One region of the Paenibacillus lacisediminis genome, then DNA from elsewhere that is predicted to be linked to it. Evidence: riboswitches for the same ligand, from Rfam matches in the RefSeq annotation. Region 1 holds a riboswitch; each other region holds the start of a gene.

What was found. A riboswitch is a leader RNA that binds a small molecule or an ion and turns the genes downstream of it on or off. The one in region 1 is predicted to bind cyclic di-AMP.
Region 2: it holds a riboswitch for cyclic di-AMP, as region 1 does, so the genes downstream of both, ACLD72_RS04505 (hypothetical protein) here and ACLD72_RS31460 (C40 family peptidase) in region 1, are expected to answer to the same signal.
Region 3: it holds a riboswitch for cyclic di-AMP, as region 1 does, so the genes downstream of both, ACLD72_RS08435 (3D domain-containing protein) here and ACLD72_RS31460 (C40 family peptidase) in region 1, are expected to answer to the same signal.
Region 4: it holds a riboswitch for cyclic di-AMP, as region 1 does, so the genes downstream of both, ACLD72_RS04560 (TrkH family potassium uptake protein) here and ACLD72_RS31460 (C40 family peptidase) in region 1, are expected to answer to the same signal.

The regions. Positions count from the first base shown of each region.
Region 1 is NZ_JBKIAX020000030.1:29,963-33,793, reverse strand. Features, by position in the region: gene ACLD72_RS31465 (GNAT family N-acetyltransferase) at 11-514, opposite strand; gene ACLD72_RS31460 (C40 family peptidase) at 758-1,240, opposite strand; cyclic di-AMP (ydaO/yuaA leader) riboswitch at 1,245-1,382, opposite strand; gene ACLD72_RS31455 (C40 family peptidase) at 1,625-2,095, opposite strand; cyclic di-AMP (ydaO/yuaA leader) riboswitch at 2,099-2,235, opposite strand; gene ACLD72_RS31450 (hypothetical protein) at 2,457-3,287, opposite strand; gene ACLD72_RS31445 (M1 family metallopeptidase) at 3,308-3,831, opposite strand, start outside.
Region 2 is NZ_JBKIAX020000002.1:248,212-252,042, reverse strand. Features, by position in the region: gene ACLD72_RS04510 (ATP-binding protein) at 1-1,209, opposite strand, end outside; cyclic di-AMP (ydaO/yuaA leader) riboswitch at 1,656-1,821, shown strand; gene ACLD72_RS04505 (hypothetical protein) at 1,929-2,333, shown strand; gene kdpF (K(+)-transporting ATPase subunit F) at 2,460-2,537, shown strand; gene kdpA (potassium-transporting ATPase subunit KdpA) at 2,786-3,831, shown strand, end outside.
Region 3 is NZ_JBKIAX020000003.1:489,650-493,480, forward strand. Features, by position in the region: gene ACLD72_RS08425 (dihydroorotate dehydrogenase electron transfer subunit) at 1-542, opposite strand, end outside; gene ACLD72_RS08430 (polysaccharide deacetylase family protein) at 696-1,544, shown strand; gene ACLD72_RS08435 (3D domain-containing protein) at 1,619-2,275, opposite strand; cyclic di-AMP (ydaO/yuaA leader) riboswitch at 2,280-2,453, opposite strand; gene ACLD72_RS08440 (amino acid ABC transporter ATP-binding protein) at 2,800-3,522, opposite strand; gene ACLD72_RS08445 (amino acid ABC transporter permease) at 3,509-3,831, opposite strand, start outside.
Region 4 is NZ_JBKIAX020000002.1:269,396-273,226, forward strand. Features, by position in the region: gene ACLD72_RS04555 (potassium channel family protein) at 1-55, opposite strand, end outside; gene ACLD72_RS04560 (TrkH family potassium uptake protein) at 79-1,422, opposite strand; cyclic di-AMP (ydaO/yuaA leader) riboswitch at 1,487-1,653, opposite strand; gene ACLD72_RS04565 (CPBP family intramembrane glutamic endopeptidase) at 1,936-3,663, shown strand.

The DNA of each region.
Region 1 (3,831 bases):
TCAAGGGCCTTTAGGATGAAGCCCGAGGCCCCCGATAAACCATGCAATAAAAAGGCTTGGAGATACCGCCAGGGGTCATTTTCTCGTAAAGGTCCGTGATGGTGAAGCCGGCCTTTTGATAAGCGCGAATCGCCCGGGTGTTCCACGTAAGCACTTCCAGGTCGATCTCATGGTCCGGTTTCCGCCGCAGTGCCTCCTCGACGATCTTTGTTACAAATCGTTTGCCGAGCCCATGTCCGCACAATTCCGGTTTCATGCCGATGCCGAGCCGCGTGACATCCTTAAGCGGGAAATATTGAGCAAATCCCGCAAGTTCTCCGCTTTCGTCCAGCACAGACACGTATTGCTCCGCTCTGATCGCCGGATTGCCGAATTCAACATCGAGCGCTTTCATTTGTTCCCAAGGAAGCCAGCTGTAGATGTCATAGGGAGAATCGTAACGCCAGGTGCAGATTTCCGCGCCGTGGCTCTCTTCCATGGGGACGATGCGAAATTGAATAATCGGTTTATCCATTAGGATCCTCCTTTAAAAACGGCATTCCTATTACCCTCACTCTAACGGGATTTACTTAACTTGTAAAGGTTTTGCCGGCGTTCGGACTCCTGTGGATATATGGGAATACACAAAAAATCGGTAACCTTTTGGCGTGTCGCTTCGTTATATAGATAGGGATGAAAAAAACCGCAAGCCATTTCGCATGGAATAGGCTTACGGCAGGCAGGTCATGTGAAGCGGAAATAAAGCGCCGGCGGAGGTTCAAGATTCCGCTGCGTACACGGAGTAACCGTATTTGCTGAGCACCCGCTTCGCGCCAACGTAGCGGTTCTCATAATAACTGTTGCTCAACTTGTCGATCCGGATTCCTTTGGAAGAGGAGGCATGGGCAAATTCTCCGTCGCCAACGTAGATGCCTACATGCGATACTTTTCCGCCCCCCAGGGTGTTAAAGAAGACAAGGTCGCCGGCTTGCAGCTCGCTTTTGGACACCGCCGTACCTGCCTTGTATTGGGCCGTGGATACGCGAGGGAGCGTAACGCCCATTTGCTTAAACACATACCGCGTAAACCCGGAGCAATCAAATCCGGCCGTGCTGGTGCCGCCGTATTTGTAGGGCGTGCCGTACACGGAATCGACAATGCCGGAGAGCGAAGTTTCCTGCTCGGCCGCGAAGGCGCTTCCAGCTCCCAGGGTGAAGCATAAAGCCAAACTCGTTACCGCTGCTGCTAAAGTCTTTCTCAAGATGTCTAACTCCTTCCAAGGCCTGCGAGGTTAGCTTAAGGATTCGGTTGAAGGTTCCCTATGATCCCTTTGAAGCGAGATCAATTCACCCTGATGTGGTTCCCCCGTTTCCCGGGTGCGGGGAATTCGGCAGTTCATGTAGTATGCACCCTAAAACGACGTTACAACAAAAATTACAAAGTTGTTACTATTTCTGTTGGTCATTTTACCAAAGCGGGCCAACATTGGCAAGTTTCCCGGCAAAAAGGATGCTTTTGGCCTGTTTGCGGAGCGGGTAAGTCTGGGTAATGATTCCTAGGGCCTTCATGTAAACATGAAAAACCCGCAGAGATGTGGCTGCCCCATCATCCCTGCGGGTTTATCGAATCGTTATAGTGTTTCCGATTACTGTTCGGCCGTTACAGCTTCATATTTCTCGGAGCTCATAATGCGTTTCGCTCCGACATACCGCTTCTCATAGTAGCTCTCGCTCAGTTTGCTGATGACCACTCCTTTGGAGGAAGAGGCATGCGCAAACTCGCCGTCACCGACATAAATGCCAACATGAGATATGCCATCGCCGGAAGTGTTGAAGAACACCAGATCGCCAGCGATTAATTCGTCCTTGGAAACTTTTGTTCCCATCTCGAATTGGGAGCCTGATTGATGAGGAAGATCAATGCCGAGTTGGTTAAATACATACATCGTAAATCCGGAACAGTCAAAACCGGAAGTCGTTGTTCCGCCTGAGGAATAAGGAGATCCGAGACCATTGTCAATGGCGCTGTTCAACTTGGAATCCGCGAAAACGCTGCCAGTTCCGATAGTGAAGAGCAACGCGAAACTTACTGCTGTTACGGTCAAACGCTTTTTCAAGAAGTATGCTCCTTCCAATGCCTACGAGGTTAGCTTAAGGATTCGGTTGAAGGTTCCCTATGATCCCTCACTTACGAGATCAATTCACCCAAAGTGGTTCCCCCGTTTCCCCGGCGCAGGGAATTCGGCTTTGATTTCACACCTGATAAGACTTATTCGACGTAGCTTGCTATTTTCCTGCCAAAGATGACAAAAATAATTACAAAACTGTTACTGAAATTGTGCTGCTGTTATTTTAACAAAGGCAGGGATCATTTGGCAATGGTTAATTCGCAAGATTAAGAGGGGAAAACCTCACACAAGGCCTTCGCAAAGTCGCGAAGGCCTTGTGCCGTAAAGGTTTCGGAGAGATGAAAAAAATTTAACTTTTTTCGGTTTTTGTCTGCCAGAGGCGATATTGCGAGGTGACTTGCCAAACTTTAAAAGCGCTGCGAAAAAGAGGGTAGGTTTGCTGCAGGATCAGCGCCAACATGCCGGTCCAGATCCAGGAGACCGTTCCGAACAGCAGGAAAACGCCCAGTCCGAACGCGCCCAGGATCAGGGAGATCCCGATGCCCTGCAGAAGGTGCCGGAAACAGACGAGGAGGGAACCCCAGACGCTGGATTTAAACAAATATCCAAATTGCACGTAGAGGAGGCATTGCCTTACCAGCCAGCCGTAAACGAACCAACCCAGGATGTAGATGAGGCCCGTCAGCATCGGGGCCATTTGTCCCCCGGACCCCAGCAGATACGGCCATAATCGCAGGAGCTTGGGAACAATCCAGAAGGAAGGCAGCATAATTAAAATAAGTTCAAGGGCATAAAACAGGGCGACCGGTTTCCAGAATTCCTTCATTCCGCGGAACAGCGGCAGTCCGTGCGCGCGGCTCTCGGAAGGGACAAGCCCGTAAAAAATTCCCGCTTGAATGAGAGGCGTGAGCAGAAGACGCAGAACCGCCATGCCGATCAGCAATCCCAAATAAAGGCGGACGTCCGGATTGCTCCCCAAATAAATACGCCCTTCCAGCAGAAACAGAAACCGGCTGAGCTGCGTTGGCAGCGGATCAGGATATCTTTGCAGCAGAGCGGTAACGGCAGTATCGACCAGCCGGTACAAAAACAACCCCCACAGCAGCTGATACAGGAACAAAATGATGACGGAGGGAAACTGGCTTTTCAGCAGGCTCCATCCCTGACGCACATAGGTCATACTCTATTACCCCCTAAAAGTTACCATATAAGCGTTCCGAGCAGGGCCTCGATTAGCTTGGTCACGCTCATATTGGAGCGCGAAAGGAGAGGTTCGGGCACCTCCGTTTTCAAATAGTTGTTGATATGTTTGTTTTCGACCACCAGCGAATAGTCCGGATCGATTTGCACCCAGGCAAGCGGCTCCTTGTATGTCAGCTTAAGCTCGACGCGGCTGTCCTCGCCTTTCCATTGTTTTCGCACCGTATGCCCGTCTTGGAACGCGAACAGCAGCGGAACCTTCGGATAGGTCGCCCCTTTGCGGGAGATGACGACGGTGGATTCGTAAACGGTGGCGCCATTCTGACGGAGCGGATTCACCGTGATTTGGTCAACGGAGAAATCGGCCATCTTGCCGTCGTATACATATTGCGAAAAATAGTTTTTCCAGCTGCGACCGGTGACTTGTTCGACAACCCGCTGAAAGTCGGCCGTCGTTGGATGTTTGAAGCGGTATTTGTGGGCATAAACCGTTAAAATGCGCTTCATCGTTTTGCTCCCCACCT
Region 2 (3,831 bases), on a different contig from region 1:
GTTGACCAGCATTTGCTCGAGCAAAATTTCATCGCCCATTACCATAGGAACGGATGCTGGAAGGTCTACCCGCAGCTTTCGATGCTGCTGAAAATCTTTGACTTGTGCCAAGGTGACGCCGATCAGATCTTCTACATCACACCAATTTTTTCTGAGACGCAGCATGCCGCTTTCCAATTGCACCATGCTGAGCAGGTTTTTGACCAACCGATTCATACGGAGGGCGCCATCCCGAATGGTAAGAAGCAATTCCGTACGATCCTCCGAAGAAAAAAGAGAATTGCCTTCAATTAGGCTGGTTGCCGAGCCGATAATGGCGGCTAACGGAGTGCGCAATTCATGAGAAACGGAATCCAGAATAGCTGTGCGAAGCCGTTCCGATTCAGCCGTCAAATGAGCGATTTTGGCTTCCTCCGCCAGTTTCACGCGAGCAATGGCGCTGGCCGCCATACCGCCCAGGGCATCCAACATCCGCAACTGCTCGGTGGTGAACCCGCTTTTCCGATCTTTCAGATTGAGCGCCAATACCCCGTGCACACGGTCTTCGGTTCTCAGCGGCAGGTAATGGCCTGGAGAATCTCTCAAGGTATTGGTTCCGTATCCGACCGCTTCGCCGTGATCGAACGCCAGCTTGGCCATCACTTTTTCCGTTTCGCCCTGTCCCCAATCGCTATGAACCGAGGAGCAATGGGTCAGCACTAAATTGCTTTGTTCGCCCGGCAAATAAATCGCAATCTCCGTACCGATGGTTTGTGAAACTTGCTGGGAAACATTATTGAGCAGGGAATGAATGTCCGTGATATCGCTCATTTGCCGGCTCAGCACGTAGAGCGCGGCTGTATGCTCCTCCCTCTGCTTAGAGTATAGCAACTGCCTCTTCAGCTTTACCGCCAGGCTGGCCGTTAACGCGGCTACTGCCAAATAAACGCCAAACGAGATCAGATAGCGCAAGTCCGCGATCGTAAAACTCAAAGTTGGAGAAACGAAAAAGAAATCGAATGCCAAGACTCCCATAACTGCGGCATAAAGAGCTGGACGCAGTCCCCAGAGGGCGGCACTCAATAGCACGGGCAGCAAATAGAGAAGTGCAATGTTGACTAAATCAAACGCTAGTCCGAACGGCTGCATGGCGACGGTCATGAAAGCGATGAGCAAAGTGATGCTTACATAAGGCTTCCATAGCATCCACCTCGATTCCGGCTTATACATGTAACCCCTCCTGTCCGTCTATATTCCCGCTTCTAACTATAGTTCAAGGTAATGTAAAAAAGGAATAAAATAAACCGTTCAAAGGTGTAAAAATTCCGTAAAAATACATGAAAAGCCATATAATCATGAGTATTTGCGAGGAAAATAAAGATTTAATGTTCTGAGAGCGCTAACCTCATCTTAAAGTTTCTTTTTTTCACGGATATGCTAGCTGCATCGTTTTACAACAATTTAGCTAAGGAGTAAGATACAATCCATGAATTGAATGGCCATTCGATTCTGAATGGATTTGCCGATCGAATACGAAGTCAACGAGCCGAAGCTTGTGTGAGAGCAAGCCGATCGAAACCGTTGGGGGCGTCATCATCGGTCATAACTCATTTGTCAAAGACGGAGGGCGCCTCTCACCGCCCGAATCGTCAGCTAGCTGTAATTGAAAATGATGATTTCATGTATCGCTGAATCCTTGAAAGACACAAGGAACGGGGGAACCAATAGAAGCCATTAGCCGGCTTCATGGGGTGAATCACCCGGCATATTCAAATGCCGGGTGTAGGGCGACTCTCACGCCCGAATCCGTCAGCTAACCTCGTAAGCGTGTGGAGAGGCAACATTTTGTCGCGGGCCGGTCGGGTCGACTGCAAGAAGCCGCGGAAAAGGTTCCTCTTTTCCAAGGCTTCTTTTTTGTTGCCTTCTTTCTTGATCCGGGGGAGGAAATTATGGAGAAAAGCCGTATTTTAGTGGCCGCTTCCAATCAAGCGGGGAGAAACTTCGTTCAGTTGCTATTGTACCGAAAAGTCCCGGTAGCGGTCCTAACCAATAATAAAAGGGAAGAAAAGTTGCTGAGGGAATTGGGAGTGGATGAGATTTTGCGTGTAAATACCACCCGTAATCAAATGGGCGGGGTGCCCGCATTTCCGATCGGTCGCGTGTTTATCTTTGAGACCAGCTTGCCGCTGAGCTGCCAGTATTTGCAGGTCGCTTCCCGCTGGTCGTGCGGGGCGGTAACTGTCGTGACGACGGCGTGGCACCCGGATGCGATTTATAAGCAACTCGGTGCTTCCTACGTGGTGCACACAAAAAGCGGGGAAGTCGGGTTTCTGCTCAGCCACCTGACGGATTAACCATTGGAGGAGTGTCATGATGCTGGATATTTGGATGGTACTAACGTTGACCGTCGCCTTCGCGCTTATAGTTGGATTTGTCGTTTGGTGCGGTAAAACGGTGGAGGATACGGGAGGCGAACGCGAATGACCATCGTGTTGATTTTTACGTTTGCATTGCTGATCTATCTAATCTATGCGTTGCTTCATCCGGAAAAGTTTTAACGAGTTTTGTTTATGGTGAAAGTTCAAAACGTCGAGTTTTGTTTATAGTGTAAGTTCAAAAAGTCAGGTTTTTAGGACCGAGAAGGTTGGATGAAGCTAGGGACTGAGTAGCGGAGCGTACGTTTTGGGTACGTGAGCAACGGAAGGCCCGGCTGAATTCAAGATTCGACGTCGAGTCCTCTTCTTTGAACGGCTTCGTCATGGAAAGATGACTTTTTGAACTACCTCTAATAGTGGGAGGAACGGTCATGGATATACTGCAAATCATAATCGTAATCGGTATTTTAATGCTGATCGCCAAACCGCTCGGTAATTATTTGTATCACGTTTTCTCTAACGAACCCAACCGCACGGATAAAATATTCGGGTGGGCCGAGAAACCCATTTATGCGGTCATCGGTCTGAAGCATCGCGCGGGCATGAGCTGGAAACGGTACGCGATCAGCTTTATCGCAACCAACCTTATGCTCGTCGCGGTAAGTTACTTGCTGCTGCGGGTGCAGAGCGGCTTGCCGTTGAATCCCAACGGTATCGGCAATATGGAGCCGACGCTGGTGATGAACACGGTGATCAGCTTCATTACGAACACAAATCTGCAGCATTACAGCGGCGAGACGGGGCTGACGTACTTCTCGCAAATGGCTGTGATCATGATGATGATGTTTACGTCGGCGGCTACGGGCCTCTCGGTCGCAGTCGCGTTTGTCCGGGGCATTACGAGCAAGGGCAAAACCTTGGGTAATTTCTTTGAGGATTTCGTTAAGGCGCATACGCGGATTTTCTTCCCGCTGGCGTTGATCGTCACGCTCGTACTGGTCGCGCTGCAGGTGCCGCAGACGCTTGGTTCTACCCTGACGGTAACGACGCTTGAAGGCGCGAATCAGCAGATTGCGATCGGGCCAATCGCTTCGCTGGAGTCGATCAAGCATCTGGGCACCAACGGCGGCGGCTTTATGGGCGCTAACTCGTCGCATCCGTTTGAAAATCCGAACCCGCTGACCAATGTGATTGAGATCCTGTCGATGTGGTCGTTGGCCGCGTCGCTGCCCTTCATGTACGGCAGATTCGCGAAAAGCCGGAAGCAGGGTTGGGTTATATTTTCGGCGATGATGGTCTTGTTCCTTGTGTTCCTTACTGTTGCTTACACCGCCGAGAAGAGCGGCAATCCGGTGCTGAACGCGCTTGGCATCGATGCTTCGCAGGGCAGCATGGAAGGGAAAGAGGTGCGCTTCGGCATCGCTCAATCCGCGCTGTTCACTACCGTGACGACGGCGGCGACGACCGGCACGGTCAA
Region 3 (3,831 bases), on a different contig from region 1:
GGACTCGTCTGCTTTTGCTGCACGGCTTGCAGCATCGGATGCGGTCCGCAGGCGATGATCGTATCATATGCGCCAAAATCGACGCGGTCGAGTATCGATCCGCCCACATCCACCAAAATCCGGCCCGTAGACGCCTGGCGAAACTCCTCCACCATGTACGCTTCCTGGCTGAAGCCGAGAAATACATCGGCCTGCGGCGCCGTTCTCAAGGCAAAATAAAACGGGGCGATGCCGATGCCGCCGCCGACAAATGCCGTTTTCCCCGCCAACGGGGGAAAGCCGTTGCCAAAGGGCCCTTCCATTTGGAGCGAATCGCCGGGCTTCAGCTGGGAGATCAGCCTGGTTCCTTCCCCGGCAACCCGGTACAAAAATCCGATCCGGTCCTCCGTCAAATCAAAAATACTGATCGGCCGCGACAGCAAAGGATACCTTTCGCCGGCGCGGAGCATATAAAACTGGCCCATTTTCCCGGCAAAGCGGCCTTCCGCCATCAATAAAAACACGCCGTCAGCAATGTGCCTGTTGCTAACCACAATAGCCACCAAATCCACCTCTTCCTTACGTCTGCTTCATCAAAGAATGCAATTTTTCGGGAAGAACGTCTGTGATGTTTTTCATAGCATGCTTCTTTATAAATCCCGGTAAAGATGGGCATACCAAATCATAACAACACCCGGACGAAGGAGGAAAATTCGTTGTCTACCCTGTTCAGAAACGTGCTGATTTCCATTTCCATTTTGGCGGTGACCGGTTTATCGGGGGGAAGCATGCCCGTCATGCCGGCCCTTTCCGAAACGCCCCGCGCTGTGGCTGCCGCGCTAAAGCCTAACGGCACGGAAGCAAGCGCCACAGCCGCCGCACAGGTTCAGGCGAACGCCAAGCCCAAGCCGGCCGATTTAAGCGAGCTCCAGCGCAAATATTCCGAAACCTTTAAATTTCACGGACCTAGAGTCAAGCAGGTGGCGCTGACGTTTGATGACGGGCCGGACCCAAGATTTACGCCGCGGGTTTTGGACGTTTTGCAAAAGCAGGGCGTAAAGGCGACCTTTTTTGTCGTCGGCAACCGGGCGAAAAAATTCCCCGCGCTCGTAAAACGGATCCACCATGAGGGCCACCTCATCGGCAATCATTCCTTTGGCCACCCGAATTTCGGAAAACGGTCGCTAAAGCAGTTTCAAGCGGAAATTTTACGCACGGATAAAATCATTCAGCAAACCGTCGGGTATCGGCCGAAGCTGATCCGTCCTCCCTACGGCGAAATCCGCGAACCTCAAATCCAATGGGTTAAGAAAAACGGCTACACCATCGTTAACTGGAACGTGGATTCGCTGGATTGGAAAGGGCTGGACAAATCCAAGGTCGAAGCCAACGTACTCGGCGCCGCAGGGCCCGGGTCGATCGTGCTTTTCCACGCCGGAGGGGGCGTCGGATCTAACTTAAACGGGACGGTCCAGGCTTTGCCGGAAATTATACAAACGATGCGGGCCAAAGGTTATCAGTTTGTCGATTTAGCCGAATTGCTGCATACGACGAAGTATAGATAAAAAGAAAAGCGCGAGGCATCAGACCCTATAGTCTAGCGCTCGCGCTTTATAAATTGGCTTACCAAAAATGAACCTTACTTCAGCACGTACAGGGTGACATCCTGAAACCCGAACGTCATGGCGGATGCTTTGCTGCCGGGAATGAAGATGTCGACGCGCTTGCCTTTGATCGCGCTCCCCTGATCGCTGGCGGTGGCCACGAACGCCTGCTTCGGCAAACCTTCATGGTCATAGCCGGTGACCAGCACTTTCGTTCCCATCGGAATCACGCTAGGGTCGACGGCGATCGTACCAAGCTTCAGCGGGTTGCCGAAATAATCGACCGCACCCCATTTTCCGTTTTCGTCGGCGGCTGCCGAGTAGGCCGATGCTTTCACCTGAATCGTATTGGAATAATTAAACGTTTTTCCCCAGGCCTCGACGACTTTGTCCGTTGCCAATAAGTTTGGCCCCGACGCCGCTTCGGCTTTCATCGTCTTTGCCGCAGGAGCTTCCGTTTCCGGAATCGTCAACTTCAACCCTTCGTATATATTGCCGGGATCAATCCCTTTATTGGCGTCCATCAACTGCTCCAAGCCGACCCCGTATTTCTTGGACAACAGATAGAAGGTATCTCCTTCCCCTGCCGTATGTACCGCATCCGCGTGCACAGGTACCGTTTGCAAAACCGCCGCTAAACTTGCGGCCACCAGTGTTGTTTTTGCGATTTTCGAAAATATGCGATTTCTCAACTGTCCGTCCTCCTTTTATACGCCTGCGGAGTTAGTTGTCGGATTCGGGAAAAAGGATATCCCCGGCGCCCTGTTTCAGCGCTTCACCCCAAGAAAACCGGCCTCGTCCGTTAAACGCTCCGTTTTTCGGTGAATCATCCCCCGCACCTGCCGAGGCAGGTTTTGGCTTACCTGAATATATCACAATTTTGTAACCATTGGGGCAGGAAATAGTATCCATAACGCGGAAACCCGCATTCCCATGCGATAAATTCGTCGAAGAAATCATGACAAATCGGTAAAATTGGAAGTGGATAGCGGTCATTTTGGGCGTTATTTGGCCAAATGAGCAGGCAAACAAAAAATAGCGGTCATTTTTGTCCTTATTGTTCAAAGGAGCAAGAAAATTCCGCCTCATTTGCGGCATCTGCCCAAGAATAGGTACAAAAACTTCCGCTATTTCAACCCGAAGTGTAAAATGTCCGGCAATAAGACCATTTTTTACCGCTAAGGAGAAGCCTGAATTCATCGGATTGCGATCAACCCTACAGCACTTTGCTTAAAAAATCCTTCGTGCGCTGATGCTGCGGCGCGCCGAACACCTCCTGCGGCGTCCCCTGCTCAAGAATCACGCCCTGATCCATGAACAGAATCCGGTCTCCGACCTCGCGGGCAAAGCCCATTTCATGGGTGACGATGACCATCGTCATCCCCCGCTCCGCCAGGTTCTTCATCACGTCCAGCACCTCGCCGACCATTTCCGGGTCAAGCGCCGAGGTAGGCTCGTCAAACAGCATCACATGCGGCTCCATCGCCAGCGCGCGGGCGATCGCAATCCGCTGCTTCTGCCCGCCGGACAGCTGGGAAGGATACGCGTCCCGTTTATCCTCCAGCCCGACCGTGTGCAATAGATCCATGGCGATCGCTTCGGCTTTGCCCTTGTCGAGCTTTTTCACGCGGATCGGCGCCAGCGTAATGTTGTCGAGGACGGTTTTGTGCGGGAACAGGTTGAAATGCTGGAACACCATACCCATTTTCTCGCGGGTTTTGTTGATGTTGTGCCCCTTCCCGGTAATCGATTCGCCTTCGAAACGGATTTCGCCTTCGGTCGGAACCTCCAGCAGGTTCAGGCAGCGCAAAAACGTGCTTTTCCCCGATCCGCTGGGACCGATGACGACGACGACCTCGCCTTTGGAAATTTCCAGGTCGATCCCCTTCAAAATGTGCAGCTGGCCAAACTTTTTATGCAAACCTTTAACGGTGATCACTGGTCTTCAACTTCCTTTCGAACACGCCCAAAATACGGGACAAGGTGAATGTCAAAATAAAGTACATGATTGCGATGATCAGATACGGCGTCATGCCGTCGTACGTAATGGTCACGACCGATTGCGCCTGGAAAATCAGCTCGGTCGTACCGATGATCGATACGATTGACGATTCTTTGATAATCGTGATGAACTCGTTGCCGATCGCAGGAAGCACCGATTTGATCGCTTGGGGAATGATGATATGCCGCATCGCCATCCCTTTGGTCATTCCCAGTGAACGGGCGGCCTCCCCTTGCCCGCGATCCA
Region 4 (3,831 bases), on a different contig from region 1:
CGAGGCTGGAGCCGAACCGGCCCAGTCCGATGATTACAAACTGCTGCATTTTCATGGTTAATCCTGAGTCCCCTTATCTTATCCTATAATCATTTTGCCTTCCGGATGGCGGTACAATTCCTTGCCTTTCTTCGGTCCAAGCGCATAGGCTAGCGTAAGCAGCCCGAGCCTACCGGCGAACATCGTAAAGCTGATGATGATTTTGCCGATCACCGTCAGCTTCCCGGTCAGCCCCATCGATAGACCGACGGTGCCAAACGCCGAGGTCGTCTCGAACAAAATGCTCAGAAAGCTGGCGTCCTCGGTCGTGGACAGCACCATGGCGACAGCTACCACCAGGAATAAAGCAAGCATCGTAATCGTAACCGCTTTAAAAATACGCTCCTGCGCCATCCGGTACCGGAACAGGACGAGGTCCGACCGACCGCGGATCATGGAGAACACAGCGCCGACGAGGATGGTGAACGTGGTCGTTTTAATCCCGCCGCCGGTTGAGCTGGGCGAAGCCCCGATGAACATCAGGATGATGATAAAAAATTGCGAGGCCTGCCGCAGCGCGCCGATGTCAAGCGTGTTGGCCCCCGCCGTCCGCGGCGTCACCGACTGAAACAGCGAGGCCCAAAATTTCCCGCCCCAACCGAGCGGCGCCAGGGTACGCGAATTGGTGAATTCGAATATAAATATAACCAGAGCCCCGACCACAATCAGCGCCGCCGTCATCGACAGCACCACCTTGGAATGCAGCGACAGCTTGCGGCGCCGCCGGAAATCCATGATGTCCGACATAACGATGAACCCGATACCCCCGGACACGATCAGAAACATCGCCACGAAGTTGACGATCGGATCCGCCACGTACATCGTCAAACTGCGGTATCCGCCAAACAGGTCAAAGCCGGCGTTGTTAAACATCGATACCGCATGAAAAACGCCGAAGTACAGCGCGCGTCCGAGCGGCATGTCAAACGCCCAGCGAATGGCGAACAGCAGCGCCGCGCAGGATTCGATGACCAGCGAATACATCAGCACCTTGCGGATCAGGCGGACGATGCCTTCCATCGTGTTTTGGTTCATCGCCTCCTGCAGGATCAGCCGGTCCTTCAGCGAAATTTTCCGTTTCAACACAAGTGAAAACAGAGTGGCCATGGTCATAAAACCAAGCCCGCCGACCTGAATCAGCAGCATGATTACAACTTGGCCAAACGTGGAAAAATAGGTCCCGGTGTCACGGACGACCAGTCCCGTCACACAAGTCGCCGAAGTAGCCGTAAACAGCGCATCGACGAACGGCAGCGTTTCCCCCGTCGTACTGGAAATCGGCAGCATCAGCAGCAGCGATCCCAGCAGAATGATGAGCGCAAATCCCAACACCAGAATTTGCGGCGGGGAAAAGCTGATTTTTTTGAAAAGCAATTCATTCACCCCATTGTTGTCGTAAAAGAACAAAAGAAAAAAGCACTGGAAATCCAATGCCTTTCGGTTTTTGGTTCCTGCTGCATGCGGCCTACGAGGTTAGCTGACGGATTCGGACATGCACAGTTGCCCTAATCGCCGGACTAGGCAGCCATGCGCCTGCTGCCCAAATCAAGCGAAATTCACCCCAAAAAAATCGGTTCCCCCGTTTTCGAAGTCGAAATTCGGCCCTATTTTTTTCAATTGTTTTCATTCATTTTCGTCAAATGGATTATAATCCTTATTTACTTTCACTACAAAGGCGTATTTTCATTAAAAACGGTGAAAAAGCGCTGGAAACGGGAAATCCCCGATCTTCTTCCCGTTCAATCTGAGCCATGCTAAGGCATAACGGGAATATTGCGTCTTTTCATCATTTTTGCCTGCAACTGGCGCTGGAAATCCCACTATGTTATCTTTACTGTGATGTAGTTGCCGTAAAATCATACCCGTGCACAAAAATTTTTAAAAAGGAGTTTTGTAATGTTTTCACCTATGAAACCGTCCAGCCGCAGGCTGAAGACAAAAACGCTTTGGCTAATGGCCCTGATCGGCTTGGTCGTCTTCTTCATCGTCCAGGTCTTTCCGTCCACGGCTTCCGACACGCTGCAGATGGAACAGTCGGATAACGTTATCACCAAAGCGCAGGCCAGAACGAAAGCGATCGATTTTGCCCAGTCGGAGCTGAACATCGATTTGTCCGGTCACCCCGAAAATGCGCTCGTTACATATGAATCGCGCTCCGATTTGTACGGTTATTTAACGAAGGCGGATTTGCTTGCCACGTACATGAAAACATATGATAAACAATTTCCGTACGACGTTTTTCGCGTCCGTTTTAATGAGCCAAATGATGTGCTGGGCGCTTTGACCGTGGACGTTCACATGACGACCGGCAAAGTCGTGAGTTTTGAGGAAATCGCTTCGTCGAGCAATGCGAACAAGCAGATGATGCTCAACTACGGTACCGAAACCAACGATTCGATGCGCGCCTGGGAAGGCGACTTGACGATGGAGGAGAAGGAGCGGCTCGCCGCACCGTATCTGTCGGCGTTTGGTTTTGATCCGTCCAAGCTCGAACTCGTGTCCGGCGAGGGCGATGTCGGCCTGCTCTATAACGTAAAGGGGGTTGAACTCGGAGAATCGCGGGCAGCGATCGATATCCGCTACGAATACGGCGCCGTGTCATCGCTCGAAAGCTATTTTACGGTTCCTAAGCCGCATGCCGATTACGTCGCCGGCCAGACGCGCCTCGCCAACTGGCTTACCTTTGCCGGATACGCCCTGTTCACGGTTGTGCTCGGTATTCTGGCCATCGTGTACAGCGCGCTGACGCGGGCGCACACCTCTTTTAAACGCGGGATTCTTCTGGCCTCTGCCTACTTCGTCTTGTCCGTCATCGGGACAGTCAACATGCTGCCGGTATTCGAAAAGGATGGGCTGGGTCCGATCGTGCTGGCGGTCGGGTTCGTGATTCAAGGGCTGGTCACCTTGATTCTTGCCGCTTCCGTATACTTCTCGCTCGTTGGTGGAGACGGACTGTGGCGGAAAAACGGCATCAATTTGTGGGCACGGTCCAGGGAGGAAGGGTACGGCCGCCACGTGCTGACCTCGGTAGCCGACGGCTACGCGTGGGCGTTGATTTTGCTCGGGGTGCAGTCGGTCGTATTCTTCATCCTGGAAAGAACGATTCATACGTGGTCGACAACCGATGCGACACAATCGCCATACAACATGGTCTACCCGATCCTGTTCCCGCTGCTCGCCTGGGTGGCCGGGATCGGCGAAGAAGCCGTCTACCGGTTGTTCGGCATTCCTATGCTGAAAAAGATGTTCCGCAGCACGTTTGTCGCCAGTTTGCTGACGACCTTGATCTGGGCTTTCGGCCATACGCTGTATCCGATCTATCCGGTCATTTCGCGGCCGATCGAACTGACCTTTATCGGGCTGCTGTTCAGCTTCATTTTCCTGCGTTACGGCTTTGCGACCGTCGTTTTCGCGCATGTGATCTTTGACAGCATCCTTATGGCTTTGAGCCTGATGTTTATGGGCGGAGCGCTGAATATCGCCGCCGGCCTGTTCTATATCGCCCTGCCGGCGATCGTCGCTTACGTGATCTATCTGTTCAACCCGCCGGGCAAAGAGCGCCCGGGCTCTTCGCCGCTGCAACCACAGCAGCCGCAGCCCCCGCAGTTGTTGCAGCAGTCGTAGCCTCCAGCCGCTGCAACCCCCGCGCTGCTGCTGCAGTCGTATCCTCCAGCCGCTGCAACCTTCGCGTTGCTGCTGCAGTCGTAGCCTCCAGCCGCTGCAACCCTCCGCGCTGCTGCTGCAGTCGTAGCCTCCAGCCGCTGCAACCTCCGCAGCTGCTGCAGCAATCGT